One region of the Silvimonas iriomotensis genome, then DNA from elsewhere that is predicted to be linked to it. Evidence: predicted binding sites of a transcription regulator. Region 1 holds the regulator's gene; the other holds the start of a gene.
The links. The regulator FliA, encoded in region 1, starts transcription of late flagellar genes. The targets are predictions, from matches to a motif close to GCTAAAGNTNNNNNNNNNNCNGCCGATAAT.
Positions count from the first base shown of each region.

Region 2: IEX57_RS21325 (flagellin N-terminal helical domain-containing protein) is a predicted target of FliA. The motif match lies at 3,519-3,548, and genes of this name have one in related genera.

Region 1 covers NZ_BMLX01000002.1:485,830-491,573, forward strand. The annotation lists gene IEX57_RS08770 (c-type cytochrome) at 1-88, shown strand, start outside; gene IEX57_RS08775 (M48 family metallopeptidase) at 186-1,433, shown strand; gene rsgA (ribosome small subunit-dependent GTPase A) at 1,439-2,317, shown strand; gene IEX57_RS08785 (RNA polymerase sigma factor FliA) at 2,475-3,221, shown strand; gene IEX57_RS08790 (flagellar motor protein) at 3,317-4,054, shown strand; gene IEX57_RS08795 (DNA translocase FtsK) at 4,220-5,744, shown strand, end outside.
Region 2 covers NZ_BMLX01000001.1:658,143-663,886, reverse strand. The annotation lists gene fliD (flagellar filament capping protein FliD) at 1-1,203, opposite strand, end outside; gene IEX57_RS02965 (flagellar protein FlaG) at 1,349-1,738, opposite strand; gene IEX57_RS21325 (flagellin N-terminal helical domain-containing protein) at 1,831-3,453, opposite strand; gene IEX57_RS02955 (glycosyltransferase) at 3,750-5,744, opposite strand, start outside.

The DNA of each region.
Region 1 (5,744 bases):
GCTGCTGATTCTGGGTAGCTGGCGCAGCGTGCGGCAGCGCAAATTACGCCATGTGGTGCGGCCCTCGCCAACGCCCAAAACGCCTTGAGGCTGCGCGGTATGCAGGCAAAATGTGGCATACTGGCCATCTACCCTTTTGCCCTGCAAACCCGCGCCAGGCGGCGCATCAGTGATTTTTGGACCGAATGACATCCACCCAGTTTTCTGCCCTTTTCGTGTTTGCCCTGGCCGCCAGCGTGCTGCTGCAACTGTGGCTGGCCGCGCGCCAGATCAATCATGTCCGCCGGCACCGCAACGCCGTGCCAGACGCGTTTGCCGGCAGCATTGTGCTGACCTCGCACCAGCGCGCTGCAGATTACACCGTTGAAAAAACCCGTTTCGGCATGGTGCATACCGTGTTCGAAGCCATGGTGCTGGCGGCGTTCACCCTGGGCGGTGGCATTGAATGGTTAACCCAGGCGGCACAGCACTGGTTTGGTCAGGGCATTGCCGCGGGCGTGGCCATGATCGCCTTCGTCGCGATTGTCCAGACCGTGCTGAGCCTGCCGTTCTCCTGGCACAGCACCTTTGGCATTGAGGCCAAGTACGGTTTCAACCAGAGCACGCCGGGCATTTTCTGGGGCGATCTGCTTAAAACCGCCGGCATTGCGGCCGTGCTGGGTTTGCCGCTGGTGACCTTTGTCCTGTGGCTGATGCAGCAAATGGGCGCGCACTGGTGGCTGTGGGTGTGGATCACCTGGATGGCGTTCAGCCTGTTTGTGATGTGGGTGTTCCCGACCTGGATCGCGCCCTTGTTCAACAAATTTGAACCGCTGCCCGATGAAAGCCTGCGCCTGCGCATCGAAGCGCTGCTCACCCGCTGCGGCTTTGTAGCCAGTGGCATTTTCATGATGGATGGCTCCAAACGTTCCAGCCATGGCAACGCGTATTTCACCGGTCTGGGCAAATCCAAGCGCATCGTGTTTTTTGACACGCTGCTCAAACAACTGGATGGCGACGAGATCGAAGCCGTACTGGCACACGAACTGGGCCATTTCAAACGCCGCCACATCATCAAACGCATCGGCTTTACCTTTGTGTTGATGCTGGGCTTGTTGTGGTTGCTGGGCCAGTTGATGCAGGTGTCGTGGTTCTATCAGGGCCTGGGCGTACAGACCCAGACCACGGCCACAGCGCTGATGCTGTTCTTCATGGTGTTGCCGGTGTTCACCTTCCTGTTTGCGCCGCTGGGTTCGTGGCTGTCGCGCAAGCACGAGTTTGAAGCGGATGCCTACGCCGCCGAACAAGCCTCGGCCAGCGATCTGATCAACGCCCTGGTCAAGCTGTACCGCGATAACGCTTCGACCCTGACGCCAGACCCGCTGCATAGCGTGTACTACGACAGCCACCCGCCGGCCAGCCTGCGTGTTGCCGCGCTCAAACGGCTGGCGTGATGCGCATGACTGACAGCGCCCGCATTGTCGCCAGCCATGGCCGTGTCTACATCGTCGAAACCGCAGACGGCCAGCGCCTGTCTGCCAGCGCCCGCGGCAAGAAGTCTGATTTTGCCTGCGGCGATCTGGTGGATATCCAGATTCTGAATGCTGAACAAGCCGTCATTGAAAAAGTGCAGCCGCGCCAATCGTTGCTGTACCGCTCTGACCAGTGGCGCTCCAAGCTGATTGCCGCCAACGTCACACAGATTGTGATCGTGGTCGCGCCAGTGCCCAGTTATCTGGATGAGCTGATCGGCCGCACCCTGATTGCGGCAGAGTCGCAAGACATCAAGCCGTTGATCTTGCTGAACAAGTGCGACTTGCCTGAAGCGGCCGCCGCGCGTGAGGCACTCACCTATTACGAAAAACTGGGCTACCCGCTGCTGGCCCTGTCTGCCCGGGAAGACGTCAGCCCGCTGCGTGAGCGGCTGCAGGGCCATATCTCGGTGCTGGTCGGCCAGTCCGGCATGGGTAAATCAACGCTGCTGAATGCGCTGATCCCCGAAGCCGGCGCACGCGTGAACGATATCTCCACCGCGCTCGATAGCGGCAAGCACACCACCACGCACGCCACGCTGTATCACCTTGATGAACACGCTGATCTGATTGACTCCCCCGGGGTGCAGTCGTTTGGTCTGGCGCATATCAAGGAAGAAGCCCTGCCCGGCCTGATGCCGGACCTGAGCCCGTTTGTGGGGCAGTGCCGTTTCCATAATTGCCGCCATCGCCAGGAGCCGGACTGCGCCATGCGCCAGGCCGTTGCCGACGGCGCCATTGCCCCAAGCCGGCTGGCCTTGCTGCAGCGCCTGCAAGATGAGCTGGCTCAAGGTAACGCCTGGTAAAACGCCCAAACGCTGACAAGCGGGTTGCCGAGCACGCGTGATTGATATGACAATCAAGTAGCAACAGCGCCCCGAAGGGCGGCCCGACCATGTATCAGGCGTCGCAGGCCGCACCTGATTTGTTATATTGATATTGCCGTAATCCGCAGCCTTGCCAATGCCCGCACAACGCGCTTTGCACCTTTACAAACAAACCCAGAACGCCGGAGACGACGATCGGGTTACCAGGCATGCGCCACTGGTCAAGCGTATCGCTTACCACATGGTGTCGCGCCTGCCGGCCAGTGTGGACGTTGAAGACCTGATCCAGGTGGGCCTGATGGGCTTGATGGAGGCCGCACGCAATTTTGATCCCTCCACCGGCGTGCAGTTTGAGACCTTTGCCTCGCAACGGATTCGTGGTGCCATGCTGGACGAGTTGCGCAATGCCGACTGGGCATCGCGCCAGACCCGCCGCAACATGCGCGAAATCGAAAACGCGCTGTCCACGCTGGAACACCAGTTGGGGCGCGCGCCGTCAGAAAGCGAAATCGCCCGTTCCATGGGGCTGCCGCTGGACGAATACCAGCGCATGCTGGCCGATGCCCGTGGCCATCAACTGGTGTACTACGAAGATTTTGAAGACGAAGACGAGCACAACAACTATCTGGATCAGGTTGCCGCAGACCACACCGCCAACCCGTTCAACCAGATTGCCGATGCCGGCTTCAGAAGCATGTTGATCGAGGGCATCAACAAATTGCCCGAACGCGAACAGTTGGTCATGGCGCTGTACTACGATGAAGAGCTGAACCTGAAAGAGATCGGCGCCGTACTGGGCGTCACTGAATCACGCGTATCGCAATTGCACAGCCAGGCCATCGGCCGGTTGCGGGCGCAGCTGAAAGACTGGCTGCATCGCTGAACGGGCCAGCAATACCTTGCAAATAATTGCTTGAAGAATTAAAGAAAACGCGGCTGCCGCCGAAATAACCTGAACAACAATGACCCTCCCGGCGCATGGATAAAATCAGTGTCATCGGCCTCTTGCTGGGCCTCATCGCCATTACCCTTGGCCAGTGGCTGGAAGGCGGCCACATCGGCTCCTTGCTGCAATTCACCGCTTTTCTGATCGTGATCGGCGGTACCGCCGGCGCTGTCATGCTGCAAAGCCGGGTGGTGGATTTTGTCGCCGGCATGCGCATGGTCAAATGGGTGTTTGTGCCGCCCGCTCACGACTTCCGCCGCATTCTCAATACGCTGACCACCTGGAGCCAGCAAGCCCGCCGCGCCGGCCTGCTGGGGCTGGAGCAGTTCGCCATGAGCGAGAAAGACCCCTTCGTCAAACGGGGCCTGCAAATGCTGGTGGATGGCGCTGAGCCCGAAACCATCCGCCACGCCATGGAACTGGATATCGACGCCTGGGAATTGCACGCGCGCGCAGCGGCCAAAATCTGGGAGGCCGCTGGCGGTTATGCGCCCACCATCGGCATTCTGGGCGCCGTGTTGGGGTTGATCCACGTCATGGAAAACCTCTCTGACCCTTCGCGCCTGGGGGCCGGTATCGCGGTGGCGTTTGTGGCCACTATTTACGGTGTCGGCTCTGCCAACCTGATCTTTCTGCCGATCGCCAACAAGCTCAAGTTTCATATCGGCACCGAAGTACGCCGCCGTGAAATGCTGACCGAGGGCCTGATCACCATTGCCAACGGTGAAAACCCGCGCATGATGGAAAGCAAGCTGGCGGCCTACCTGTAACAACAGGGCCGCCACGCGGCAGGTGTCTTAACCGTGCGACACCCGCCTGCCACCTGACCGGTGGCCCGGCACAATATCGACGATTTGCGGCCGGCGACGCCTGCCACAGCCCGCTTGTCGTTATAATCCCCAAGTCCAAACATTCCGGCCCCAGCTCCTGGTCACATGGCTTTCTTTCGCAAGAAAAATGTCTCTAACGCCTCGTCGCGCTCTGCCTTGCCTCCGCAACTGGCCAACGTCCTGCGCGAATCCTGGTGGTTGCTGCTGGTGGCGGCAGTACTTTATCTGGTGCTGGCACTGGCCACCTGGCATGCGGCAGACCCAGGCTGGTCGCACAGCGCCACCCGCGCCGATGTCCACAACCGTGGCGGCCTGTTTGGCGCATATCTGTCTGACATCCTGCTCTCGGTCTTCGGTTTTTCTGCCTGGTGGTGGGTGGCATTTTTGTTTGCGGCCATCTGGTGGGGCTATCGCCGGCTGGACCGGGTGAGCGAATCCTCCCGCCCGGTGGTGTTTCTGGCCTGTGTGGGTTTCCTTGCCATCCTGTTATCCAGCTGCAGCATGGAAGCGCTGCGGCTGCACTCCATTCACTTCAATCTGCCCCTCTCCCCCGGCGGCGTGCTGGGCCTGGCGCTGGGCGGCTGGCTGTATCACGTGCTGGGTTTTACCGGTGCCACCGTCGCGCTCGCCGCACTGTGGGCCGTGGGCGTATCGCTGTTTACCGGCTTGTCCTGGCTGGACCTGATGGAACGCATCGGGGCGATTGTGGAATGGGTCGTCCTCAAGGTCATCGATACCTGGCAGGCCGCGCAAGACCGCCGCATTGGCCGGCAAGCCTCTGTTGCGCGTGAAGAACGCGTCAGCGTAGAGAAGAAAAAGAAAGACGAAGCGCCGCCGCTGGTGATTTCTGAACCCGTCATGGAAATCCCGGTCGCCAAGGCCGTAGCAAAGGCTGAGGAAAAGAAAGCCGCGCAAGAACAGAAAAAAGCCGTGCAGCCCTCGCTGTTCGAATTTGCTGACCTGCCGCCAGGCGAGGCCGCCCTGCCCGCGCTCAACCTGCTGACGCCGCCCGTGGCCGCGCAGGAAACCATCAGCCACGAAACACTGGAATTCACCAGCCGCCTGATCGAACGCAAGCTGGCGGACTTTAATGTCGAAGTCAAAGTGATTGCCGCCTACCCTGGCCCCGTCATCACCCGTTACGAGATCGACCCAGCCACCGGCGTGAAGGGCTCGCAGATCGTGAACCTGATGAAAGACCTGGCGCGCGCGCTGGGTCTGGTGTCGATCCGCGTGGTGGAAACCATTCCCGGCAAGACCTGCATGGGTCTGGAACTACCCAACCCGACGCGGCAGATGATCCGGCTGAGCGAGATCCTCAGTTCCGAGGCATTCCATACCCAAAGCTCCAGACTGACCATGGCACTGGGCAAGGACATCACCGGCAAGCCCATCGTCACGGATCTCGCCAAAGCGCCGCACATGCTGGTGGCCGGCACCACGGGTTCGGGCAAGTCGGTCGGCGTGAACGCCATGATCCTGTCCTTGCTGTACAAGGCCACGCCGGACGAAGTGCGCTTCATCATGGTCGACCCCAAGATGCTGGAACTCTCCGTCTACGACGGCATTCCGCACCTGCTGGCCCCGGTGGTCACCGACATGAAACTGGCCGCCAACGCGCTCAACTGGT
Region 2 (5,744 bases), on a different contig from region 1:
ATCCAGCGTCATGTTGCCCTTATCGTCAAAACCGACGCCGACGTCGAACAGGCTCTGGTAGGCATTGCTGCCGCCCAGCGCCTTGTTGAACACGCTGCGCAACTGGGTCTTGATCGAATTGAGCGAATACTGGCCGTTCAGAATGCCGGCCGTTTGCGTGGTGGTGTCGTAGCCCGTCAGGCTGGAGAGCTGCGACATGAAACTGTTGTAGCCATCGACCATGGCCTGCACGTTCTTCACCAGCGAGGTGGTATCGGTGCCAATGGTCAGCGTGGTGGCGTCGGTGTTGGTGCCGGTCAGGTTCAACGTCACGCCGGAGAGCACGTCGTTGATGGTATTGGTCGGCTTGGAGATGTTGATCCCGTCCAGGCTGAACTGGGCATCTTGCGCCTTTTGCGTCACCGACATGCTGTTGGTGGTCGAGGCCGGATCATAGGTGAAGGCGTTCAGGCCGGTGTCGCCATTGGCGCCCGTGGCCGTGATCTTCATGCCGTTGACCGCGCCCGACGTGTTGGACGACAACGCCAGACGGAAACCGTTGCCGTCGTTGATCACGCTGGCCGTTACACCGCCCTTGGCCGCGTTGATGGCGTCACGCAGACCAAACAGGTTGTTGTTGGTCGAGTCGATATTGACCGTGATCGATTGTTGCGTGGCATTGGCCGAAAAACCGCCGGAATCGCTGTAAGAGCCAAACGAAATGGTCAGCGAACCTGTCCCGACCGGGTTGTTCGGGCTGCTGACGTCCGCCGAGGCAATCACCTGGTTTTGTGCCAGCTGGCTGACGATCAGCGAGTGCGTGCCCTGCTGTGCAGAGTTGGTCGCCGTCGCCGTGCCCACCGAGGTATTGGCCAGCGTTGCCGTCGACAACTGCAGCTTGGTCGGGTCAGACAGCGCGGTCAGCGTGCTCTGGAAATCGGTCAGTGCGCCTTGCAGGGTACCCAGTGCAGACAACTGCGCGTCGTAGCTGGCTTCCTGCTTTTGCAAGGCCAGCAACGGTTGCTGCTCAACCTGCATCAACTGCGAAATGATGCCGGAGACGTCAATGCCGGAGCCGACACCCATGGAGGTAATCGCCCCCAACCCGCTGCTACTGCTCAGACCACCGGAAATACTGCTGCTCGGCGTGGGCGATGCAGTCGGTGTGGGCGTCGGCGTCGGTGTAGGCGTCGGCGTAGGGGTGGGAGAAATGCTCGAGGTCATGGGTAACTCCTGGCGTGCGTGCCCCCATCATACCAGTCAGTTATGCCAACTGGCTGACGATCAATGTATCGAGGGCGCCCGCATTACAAATCGGACAGAACGGCCTGCGGCAAGTTCGCCGCCTCTATCCAGTGATATCGGCCGTTCAGGCTTTATCTTTAATCAGCAAGCCTTCAAATTGTCCGATGGCCTTGGCAATGGCAATGGCCTGCTCGCTGGGAATCTGCCGGATCACGTCTTTGGTTTGCGAATCGATCACCTTGACGATGTGGGTCTGGCTATCCGGGTCTACCGAGAACTGCAGACTGCTGCCGTTCGGGTAATTCTTGACCGCTTCGTTGAGCTTGCCGACTGCGTCATTGACCTGGGTCGCATCGGCTTGCTGCCCGTTCTTGCCATCGTTGCTGTTGTTGCTGGAGCCAACGTTGCCGTTCTGGGTGACGGAACCGGTCTGCGCCGCTGTCTGGGTCTGACTGCCGGACTGGCCGGTGGTCGGCGACAACGCCGTGAGAGATTGAGTCAACTGCACTTGCATGAGTTATCTCCTTGAACGGAAAAACGCCCCGGCACGGTTTGAACCGGCCGGGGCATCATGCCTCCATACTACCTGAGACGTCTTGCGCCCGATTACTTCAGCAGGCTCAAGATGCTTTGCGGCAGCTGGTTGGCTTGCGACAGCATCGCGGTACCGGCCTGTTGCAGAATCTGCGATTGCGTCAGGTTGGCGGTTTCCGAGGCGAAGTCGGTATCTTCAATCCGGCTCTTGGCTGCCGACAGGTTGGTCACCGTGGTCGACAGGTTGGAGATGGTCGAAGTGAAGCGGTTTTGCAGAGCACCCAGTTGAGCGCGCTGGCTGTCGATGTACGATTGTGCATCGTCAGCGATACGCAGGGCTTGCGTTGCACCGTCAACGGTCGAGACATCCAGGCTTTGCACGGTCTTCAGCGAAGAAGTCATGGTCGAGCCGGAGGACAGGCCGTAAGAGGCGGTACCCGTGGAGTTCAGACCGGTGAACACACCGCTGGCGAAACCGGCACCACTGGTGGTGATGGAGTACGAGCTGGCGGAGTTCAGTACAACCTGACCACCGAAGGTGAAGCTACCCGAACCTGCAGCCGACTGGATAGCGGAACCCGAAGTGTACTGGGCCGAACCGGTCGAGTTGGTCGTGTCGTAGTTGTACTGGGTCACAGTACCACCGAAGCCGCTGGACACACCGCTGGCCGACGTCATCTGGATGTTGGCACCAGAGTTGTTGGTCAGCTTGATACCGTAAGTCACGGCACCGCTGGAGTCGGTGAAGGTTGCCAGTTGGGCCACAACGCCGGTTTGCGATTGTGCGTTGTTGAACGCAGTCACAGCCTGGTTGTAGTCGGACGCCGTCGGAGCCTGACCCGAAACAGACGAGGTCACGCTGAACGACACCGAAGCGTAGGTGTTGTTGTTCGAAGCAACAGCCAGCGAGTAAGAACCCGAACCGAACGACAGATCAACTTCAGTCGAAGCAGTTGCGGTTACGCCGGTGTTGGCAGCGTTGATCTTGGCGGCCACATCAGAAGCCTGGTCAGTACCGGAAACCGAAACCGACTTGCCGTTGATGGACATGGTACCGCTGGAGGTCACCACAGCGCCGGTCACGGCCACAGTGGCGGTGCCACCGATTGCGCCTTCAGTCGAACCGGTCACTTCGTTGGTGTAAGCCAGTTGGCCAGTACCGTTACCGCCACCCATCTGGAACGTACCGTACTGGGAAGTACGGAAGTTGCCCATGGTTGCAGTGATGGTCTGGTTGGCGTTGGCACCAACTTGATAGGTTGCAGCAGTGAAGCTGCCGTCGAACAGGTTCTGACCGTTAAACTGGGTAGTTTGAGCGGTACGGTCCAGTTCGGACACCAGTTGGTTAACTTGAGCGTTCAGGGCCTGGCGGTCGGACGTGGAGTTCGTCGCGTTGCCGGACTGAACGGCCAGTTGGCGGATGGATTGCATCATGTCGCTCATCTGGCCCAGAGCACCTTCCGCAGTCTGCGACAGCGAAACGCCGTCGTTAGCATTGCGGGATGCCTGATTCATGCCGTTGATTTGCGACGTCATGCGATCGGAGATCGCGAGGCCGGCGGCGTCATCCTTGGCGCTATTGATACGCAGACCGGACGACAGGCGTTCCAGCGACGTATTCAATGCGTCCTGGGACTTGCCCAGGTTTTGCTGAGCCTGCAGCGACGCTACGTTTGTATTGAGAACCAAAGACATTTGGTAGCTCCTCGATAGGGGGTTTTGCGTTCAACGTTCAGACGCATCACCGCGTCCTTGGACTGTTTATCGGAGGGCCTGAAAATAACTTTAGGGAAATTTTGAAAAATTTTTCCGGAAATTTCTGACGCATTCGGAAAGTATAAGAAATTTCTGCTATACCCCTCCTGCCGTTCATCCCCCTTCCCCGCTGGAGCCCGCATTCACAGGCCATTTGCAGATTGGCGGGCAAAAAAAACGGCGAGCCGTGAAGCGCGCCGTTCCTGTCGGATACTGTGATTTGTATCAGCCTGCCGTTAATCGGGAGACCAAGCCTTACGCCATGTCTCCAGATTTTTGCCATTGAGCATCCAGTCGGTTTTCACCGCCAGGCGCAATGCCTCGCCCCGCCGGCGCGTCTCGTCCAGATCAGACAAATGCATGCGGATGCCGTCGATCCAGTCCTTGTGGCGATTGCGCACGCGCGTCACCGGCAAATCCACCTTGTACGGCTCAATATCGGTACAGATCACCGGGAAACCGCAGATGCCGTATTCCAGCAAGCGCAGATTACTCTTGCTCTCGTTGAACTCGTTGAACTCCAGCGGTGCCAGCGCCAGATCAAGCTCCAGGCTGGCCAGCTTGAGCGGGTATTGCGCAATCGGCACGCCTTCATGCAACTCTTTGATATACGGGCGCAGTTTGTCCGGGCACATGCCAAAGAACACCCAGTCGACCTCGCCTGCCAGTTCGCGCACCACGCCTTCCAGCAACTCCAGATCGCCAGTGTGGCTGATCCCGCCGGCCCAGCCCACGCGCGGGCGCGGGTATTCGTTTCGCCGCTCTGGCAGATGGCTCCACCAGGACTCCGGCAGATAGTTGTTCACGACCAGGAAATTGTCGTGCAGGTCGGCGTATTGCTCGGCCAGACGCTGGGTCGAGACCACAAAGCGGTCTACATGCTGCAGCGCCCGTCTTAATTGCTTGAGCACGTCCCTGGGCATGTGATCGCGGTGAGCGCTCTTGAGCGGCAGGTTGGGCAGATAGTCATCCAGCTCATAAATACAATAAGCGCCCGAGAACTTGTGCGCCCGCGCCAGAAAATCAATCTGTTCATCCGTGATTTGCCGCTGGAACACCAGCACATCGGCATCCACCCGCGCCAGATCAACCGGTGCCATTAGCTCGTTGGTCAAACCACCCGCCACCATCTGCGCTGCTTCCAGCGCCAGAAACGGCTGGATCATGCGGTAGTGACCGCAACCCATCTGGTCGGCCGGATGCACCAGCGCGCGCATCGGTGGCTTCCAGGAGATCGGCTCGAACGACACAAGACGGCGCTGCTCCAGTTCAAAACCGTTGCCATGTGCCAGCAGATTGCGGTTGTAGTACGGGTCATGACCAATCTGCCGCATCCACTTGCGGTACATGGCGTCCTGCTCGCCCTGGAAGCGCTTGCGCTTGGCTTCTTGCGCGGTGGCATCGACCTGGGTCTGGCTGACGCTGCCCTCATGCAGCACTGATGCAAACGGTGTCCAGACAATCAGATAGCCCGCTTCCCGCACCTTCAGACACAGATCAACGTCGTTGTACGAGACTTTGAAATCGTGCTCGTCCATGCCGCCCAGATCGCGGTAGATAGACTTGCGGATCACCAGACACGCCGCCGTAACCACCGAGTAGTTCTGCGTTACCTGCAGGCGGTTCATGTAACCGCGCTCGTCCCTGGCCATGCCAATGAATGGGTGGTCGGCCGGCCCGCGCAGACCCAGCACCACGCCCGCGTGCTGAATCTTGCCGTCCGGATACAGCAGACGTGCGCCCACAGCCCCGACTTCCGGGCGCTGCGCATGCGCCATCATTTCATCCAGCCAGTTGTCCTGGACAATGGCTGTATCGTTGTTGAGCATCACCACGTATTCGCCGTGCGCCAGTTCCACGGCGTGGTTGTTGATCGCCGAAAAATTGAACGGATGCGGATAGCGGATCACCCGGATGCGCGGGTTGGCCATTTGCTCCAGCCCGTTGAGGAATGCCACTGCATCCGGCGCGGACGTGTTGTTATCAACAATCAGCAATTCAAAATTGGGGTAACGCGTGCGGCCAAGCACGCTTTCCACACAGCGCGACAACATGCCGAACTGATCCTTGGTCGGCACGATAATGCTCACCAGCGGTGCAGTGCTGTGCTGGTACTGCACGTGCAACGTGCCAGGAATCAACCCTTCAGACAAATTGGCCGGGCACGCCAGGCGGCCCAGGTGATTGCGCACCGCCCGTGCAAACGCCGCCGAGCGCCCGTGATCTTCCAG